3 regions of the Weizmannia sp. FSL W8-0401 genome follow, and region 1 is predicted to be linked to each of the others. Evidence: predicted binding sites of a transcription regulator. Region 1 holds the regulator's gene; each other region holds the start of a gene.

What was found. Region 1 encodes LexA, which represses DNA repair genes until DNA is damaged. Its sites were predicted from a motif close to CGAACATATGTTCG; they were not measured.
Region 2: a site for LexA is predicted at 871-884, ahead of ruvA (Holliday junction branch migration protein RuvA). Genes of this name have one in related genera too.
Region 3: a site for LexA is predicted at 1,182-1,195, ahead of parE (DNA topoisomerase IV subunit B). Genes of this name have one in related genera too.

The regions. Positions count from the first base shown of each region.
Region 1 covers NZ_JBBPAG010000001.1:1,650,478-1,652,745, forward strand. Annotated here, with positions in the region: gene NSU00_RS07905 (YneB family resolvase-like protein) at 1-299, opposite strand, end outside; gene yneA (cell division suppressor protein YneA) at 296-634, opposite strand; gene lexA (transcriptional repressor LexA) at 841-1,461, shown strand; gene NSU00_RS07920 (hypothetical protein) at 1,513-1,683, shown strand; gene glnA (type I glutamate--ammonia ligase) at 1,680-2,268, opposite strand, start outside.
Region 2 covers NZ_JBBPAG010000001.1:1,970,728-1,972,995, forward strand. Annotated here, with positions in the region: gene ruvB (Holliday junction branch migration DNA helicase RuvB) at 1-188, opposite strand, end outside; gene ruvA (Holliday junction branch migration protein RuvA) at 205-807, opposite strand; gene NSU00_RS09650 (YebC/PmpR family DNA-binding transcriptional regulator) at 1,208-1,930, opposite strand; gene NSU00_RS09655 (aminoglycoside phosphotransferase family protein) at 2,042-2,268, opposite strand, start outside.
Region 3 covers NZ_JBBPAG010000001.1:1,508,428-1,510,695, reverse strand. Annotated here, with positions in the region: gene parE (DNA topoisomerase IV subunit B) at 1-1,135, opposite strand, end outside; gene NSU00_RS07170 (CoA-binding protein) at 1,385-1,798, opposite strand; gene plsY (glycerol-3-phosphate 1-O-acyltransferase PlsY) at 1,977-2,268, shown strand, end outside.

The DNA.
Region 1 (2,268 bases):
TATACTTTGACCCCTTTTTTATATAAAAAATGGAGCAGTGCAATTTTTGCATTTCCTCTTCCAATCCGTGTTTCATCCTGCACCAGTACGGCGTCAACCTTTTCATTTCCAATGATATCAAGAAGTTCAAGGATGCCGGGCCTGTCCAGGTCGTAGCCGCTTGCCCGGTCGCAGATCACCCCGGCCACTTGAAAACCGCGGGAATCCGAAAGCTTCTCCAGCTCTTCCCGCTGCCTCGCCAAAGAAGTTTCCTGGCTTTCTTTTTCCGTGCTTACTCTGCAATATAAAACAACTTTCATTTTTTCGTCTCCCATTGTGATTTCATCGCAAGTTCCCTTTTATCATCCCTGATTTCATTTTTTTCTACCGGAATGACAATTTTTTCGCCGGCTTTGATCATGTTGCCGTTAATCCCATTATGGCGCTCAACCCAGCTGATAAATGCTTCCCTCGACATTTTGCCCTGTTCTGCATACTGACCGGCGATATTCCAAAGCGTCTCGCCCTCTGTAACGCTGATTTTGATATAGTGTGGGGATGGATCCCGCAGACTTCCAATCATGAAAAATCCGAAAACAAGCGCAACCCCTGCTAAAATCATAACATAGTTATACTTTTTCCATAATCGTGACATCTCCATCTTCCTCCCGCGAATATTCGTTCGTCCAATCACCAGTTCTATTATAAAACGAACGCCTGTTTTTCGTCAACATTTTTTCGAACTTACGTTTGTTTTATCTTCTGCAATGTGATATAATAATAGCAAATAATGGCATTCCTCCCGTTTGCGTCCCCGTACGCAGCGCGGGTGCCAAACAAAACTGCGACGAGGTGGAAATAATGGCAAAACTATCAAAACGGCAACAGGCGATACTTGATTTCATCAAGCATGAAGTCAAAACAAAAGGCTATCCCCCTTCCGTGCGGGAAATCGGCCAGGCAGTCGGGCTTGCTTCCAGTTCAACTGTCCATGGCCATCTCGCAAGGCTTGAAAGCAAAGGGCTGATCAGGCGCGACCCTACAAAGCCGAGAGCGATTGAAATTTTGGACCATGATGAAGAAATACCGGCCCAAAATGTTGTCAATGTGCCTGTTGTCGGAAAAGTAACAGCAGGCATACCGATTACCGCTGTAGAAAATATTGAAGAGTATTTTCCGCTTCCGGAACATCTTGTCCCGTCTGACGAGTCCGTCTACATGCTGGATATTGAAGGGGACAGCATGGTGGATGCCGGGATTTTAAACGGCGATTATGTGATTGTCCGCTCCCAGCAGACGGCAAACAACGGAGATATCGTGGTCGCTATGACAGATGAAAATGAAGCGACAGTAAAAAGATTTTTCAAGGAAAAAGACTACTTCCGGCTGCAACCTGAAAACCAGACAATGGAACCGATCATATTGAAAAACGTCACCATTCTCGGCGTTGTCATCGGGCTGTACAGGCAAATGGTGCACTGATCAAAAAGAAGCAGTTTCGGCTGCTTCTTTTTTAATAGAGCATATGCGAGTTTGATGGCAAAAATGCCTGTGACACTTGAGGATTTCTGGGCTTCCAATCTATTTTCGAAGGAAAAATCGGGGCAATTAATGGGCATTTTGTTTTTCTGGGCGTTCGACGCAAAAATGCCCGATAAACAAAAACCCCTCAAAGCCTTACGCTTCAAGGGGTTTCTTGCTTAATACATTTCGATATACTGGTCGCGTTCCCATTGGTGGACTTGTGTGCGGAACATATCCCATTCAATTTCCTTAGCTTCAAGGAAGTGTTCGAGAATGTGATCGCCAAGGGCGTCTACCATTACATCATCCGATTTTAAGTTTTCCAGCGCCTGCAGCAGTGTGCCCGGGAGGTCGACAATGCCGGCTTCTTCTCTTTCTTCTTTCGTCATGACATAGATGTTGCGGTCGACCGGTTCCGGCGCCTGCAATTTGTTCGCGATGCCGTCAAGCCCTGCTTTTAACAGGACGGCGAGCGCGAGATACGGATTGGCAGACGGGTCAACGCTGCGCACCTCAACGCGCGTGCTTAAACCGCGGGAAGCCGGAATCCGCATGAGCGGGCTGCGGTTGCGAGCGGACCAGGCAACATAACAAGGCGCTTCATAACCCGGCACAAGCCGTTTATAGGAGTTCACCGTCGGATTCGTGACAGCCGTAAAGTTCGGCGCATGCTTTATGATGCCGGCAATGAACTGGTATGCCGTATCGCTCAGCTGCAGTTCTGCATCGTTCGGGTCATAGAATGCATTTTCTTTTCCTTTAAAA
Region 2 (2,268 bases), 320 kb from region 1:
CCCGGCGGACCGTAAAGCAGCACATGATCGAGTGTTTCGCGCCGTCCTTTTGCCGCTTCAATAAACACGGCTAAATTATGCTTCACTTCATCCTGGCCGATATATTGCGCAAGGGTTTGCGGCCTGAGGCTCATTTCAAAGGAAACTTCCTGTTCGTTTGCCTCGCCGGAAACTACGCGGTCTTCCATGCTCTCCCCTCCTCCATTATTTTACCATTGCTTTTAAAGCGAGTTTAATATATTCATCCGCAGAAAGCACTTCTTCCGGAAGTTCAGGCACCACTTTCGCGATTTCTTTTTCCGAGTAGCCGAGCGCCGCCAGAGCGAGCACCGCTTCTTCGAGGTTTTGGTTGCCGGAAGCAGGCGCCGCTTTTTCCCCGCCCACATCATCCGGCATCTCCGGCACGAGGCCTTGCAGCTTTCCTTTCAGATCAAGAATCATCTGCCTTGCCGTTTTTTTGCCGACACCGGGGAATTTGACAAGGAAAGATTCATTTTCATTCTCGATGGCGTCAACGACCTGCTGCGGCTGCCCGTACGCTAGAATGGCAAGCGCCCCTTTTGGCCCGATGCCGGAAACATTAAGCAGCTTTTGAAACAGCGCCCGTTCTTCCGCCGTTTCAAAACCGTAAAGCGCGATCAAATCTTCGCGCACATGCTGGTATGTAAAAATTTTTCGTTCCTGCCCGATGCTTTTTGAAAAAATATACGGGTTCGGCGCCAGCAGCCGGTAGCCGATCCCCCCGTTTTCCACGACAACGTAATCCGGGCTCACGGAATCAATGATGCCTTTAATATATTCGTACAACCTTCCCACACGCTCCTCAAAAACTTGCTATCCCATATTGTACCACAGAACGCAACCGTTTTGGGAACGAATGTCCGGTCTTGCCCTTTTTTCCGGCCGGATGGTTCCTAAAGATGAGGCGCTTTTCCTGTTTCCATGGCGGAAGGAAACCGGCATCCGGAGACAGATGAGTGTCCGTCCGGCATACCGGGCCGCCGCTGCCTCCGGACGGGCTTCCCCGGATTTTCAGCTGGAACAATCGCCCGGGTTTAAATGGCACGATTAGCCGCAGTGCATCGGTTTAAAATAGCACGGGCCACACTCCACATTGTAGCCGGTTTGATACAGGCCTAACCGGCTTTGCCGCAAAAAAGGCACTTTCTGCACCCGGCCGGGCCGGGTGCAGAAAGTGCCTGGGACATTATAATTCGGCGTTATGGTAAATTTCCTTTACATCGTCATCGTCTTCCAGCCTGTCCAGCAATCGCTCCATCTTTTCTTTTTGCGCTTCATCCAAAGCAATTGTGTTTTGCGGCACCATGGTGATTTCTGCCCGGGCAAATGTAAAGCCTTTTTCCTCCAGATTCTTCTTCACATCCATGAATTGCTCCGGGTCTGTATAAATTTCAAACACTTCATCGCTCGTTTCCATTTCCTCGGCGCCTGCTTCAATCACGGCAAGCAGCATTCCGTCTTCATCTATCTCGAGCCCTTCTCGCTCGATGACAAGATAGCCTTTGCGGTCAAACAGGAAAGACACGCATCCGTTTTCGCCGAGATTTCCGCCGTTGCGCGAAAAAGCAACACGGACATTCGAAGCGGTCCGGTTTTTATTATCGGTTAAAGCCGTGACCATGACGGCAACGCCGCCCGGCCCGTACCCTTCATATGTTATTTCCTCGTAATGTTCGGCGTTTTGGCTGCCGTTTGCTTTCTCGATGGCGCGTTTAATATTGTCATTCGGCATATTGGCGGCCTTTGCCTTTTCAATGACCAGGCGGAGGCTTGAATTTGCTTCCGGATCAGGCCCGTTTTTCGCCGCTACATAAATTTCCTTTGCCAGTTTTTGAAAGATTTTTCCGCGCTTTGCATCCTGCGCATTTTTTCTGCCCTGAATATTTTTCCATTTGGAATGGCCGGACATGGCCATCACTCCTTTCTGACAGCGCTGATACAGTCCACTATTACTATACCATACTCGCCCGAAAGGAGGATGAAAATCGTTATGCCGGCGGGGAGCGCCCCTGGTTTTCCGTTATGCTTGCAAACGCCTTTTTACTTCTTTTTGAAACCGGGCGCGTTCCCCGAACTGCCCAATTGAAAGCAGGGAAAGATGCGGCCAGTACTGCTCTTTTTCTTTTTTGCCGCTTCCAGCAAAACGGTTCCACTCCCTTAAAACATCCGTCGGGTAAAGAAGCGCCTCCAGAAAAGTTTCCCGGTCCGGCGCGCCGTCCAGCATTCCCCAGTTTTCAAGGGCGGCAA
Region 3 (2,268 bases), 140 kb from region 1:
CTTTCCGGATCAAAAGATTGCTTGTATCCGGGTTTTCTTCAAGAAAATAAGACAGGTGCTCCGAAACAATCGTATCAACTGCAGAGCGGGCTTCGCTTGTGCCAAGTTTTCCTTTCGTCTGCCCTTCAAATTGGAGCAGCTCTTCCGGAATGCGGACGGAAATAATGGCGGACAGCCCTTCGCGGATATCCGTCCCTTCGAGGTTTTTATCTTTTTCTTTTAACAGTCCGGTTTTTCTTGCATAATCGTTCACGACGCGCGTCAAGGCCGTTTTTGCCCCAGCCTCGTGCGTGCCGCCGTCTTTCGTGCGCACGTTGTTCACGAAGGATAAAATGTTTTCCGAAAAGCCGTCGTTAAACTGAAAGGCAAATTCCGCTTCGATTCCGTTTGTTTCCCCTTCGATAAACACAACCGGATGGAGCACTTCTTTTCCTTCGTTCAAGTACTGGACAAAGGCTTCAATGCCGTTTTCGTAGTGGAACAGATCATGCCGCCCGAAACGTTCATCGGTGATTTCAATTTTTAACCCTTTTAAAAGAAAGGCCGATTCGCGCAACCGTTCGCATAATGTATCGTAATTAAAAGTGATGGTGCTGAAAATGGACGGGTCGGGTTTAAAGTGTATCGTTGTGCCGGTCTTATTGGTTTTCCCGGTTTTCTCAAGCGTTGTTTCCGGTTTGCCGCCGTCACGGAAACGCTGTTCATACACATAACCGTCGCGGTGTATCGTAACAACCAGCCATTCCGACAGGGCATTCACGACGGACGCGCCTACACCGTGCAGGCCGCCGCTCGTTTTATAGCCGCCCTGCCCGAACTTTCCGCCGGCGTGCAAAATCGTCAAGATCACTTCCGTTGTCGGTTTGCCGAGCTTGTGCATCCCGACCGGCATGCCGCGCCCAAAATCCTGGACGCTGATGCTGTTATCTTTGTGAATGTTGACGATGATATGGTTTCCGTACCCAGACAGCGCCTCATCCACCGCATTGTCGACGATTTCATAGACAAGATGGTGCAAACCGCGCGCATCGGTCGACCCGATGTACATGCCCGGTCTTTTCCTTACTGCCTCCAGCCCTTCCAGCACCTGGATCGCATCATCGTTATATTCCAATATATTTTGTTTCTTCGCCACATCTATTCCCCTTTCAATTGCAAAGCACGTGCATCCGCCGTTCATAGGAACAAATATTCGTTCTCATTATAACATCATTTGCCGTTTTTATCATACTCATTTTATCGATAAAACGGAATTTGTAAAGGGTATGCGGAAATAACGCAGGGGCAAAGCAACGGTTATGGAACTTCTCCGGCAAACGGCCGCTTGATTGGGCAAATATAAAGAAAGCAAGCGCCCTTTAAGCTGGCGCCTGCATGAAAAAGCCTATTTTGTCAGGGCATGTTCCACTTTAATGCAGCGGTTCATCACTACCGTATAGCCTTTTTCTTTTAAAAACCGGTACGCTTCTTCGTTTTCGATGCCAAGTTGCGCCCAGAAAACATCCGCATCGATTTCATCAAACTCCCGTGCCAGCTCCGGCAAATATTCGGGCCGCCTGAAAATATCGACAATGTCCACATGGCCTTCGATATCTTTTAAAGACGGAACAGCCTTTTCCCCGAGAATTTCCGTTGCTTTCGGATTGACCGGAATAATCTCATAACCGGCATCCTGCATGGCTTTGGCTACCATATAAGATGTTTTTTCCGGGTTATTGCTCAATCCTACCACTGCAATCCGTTTTGCTTTTTGTAAAATTTCCCTGATTTCTTCCCTGCTCGGATTTTCTATTGCCATTTGATCAACCCCTCTCCTTTCTTGTACTTTCGCCAGTCCGGTCCCATCTTAAACATTCGCTTGATCTTTTCTAATTCCTGCCTGGCGCGAAAATCTGCACGGAATCGACAAAAAATATTCCTCTTTCCTTTAAGAACATGCTACAATAAGCATAGATTTTTTCCAAGGAGTTTTGCACATGACTATTGCCCTGATGGTCCTTTTGGCTTACCTGCTCGGCTCAATCCCGACAGGCCTGATCGTTGGTAAGCTTTTTTACGGGATAGACATCCGCGAGCACGGCAGCGGGAATCTCGGCGCGACCAATACGTTCCGTGTTCTCGGGTTCAAAGCCGGCAGTGTCGTAACAGTGGTGGATATTCTGAAAGGGACAGTCGCCACTTTATTGCCCCACTTTTTTGGCCTGGAGCATACGGTTCACCCGCTTTTAATCGGGCTGATTGCGGTGATCGGCCATATGCTTCCGGTAT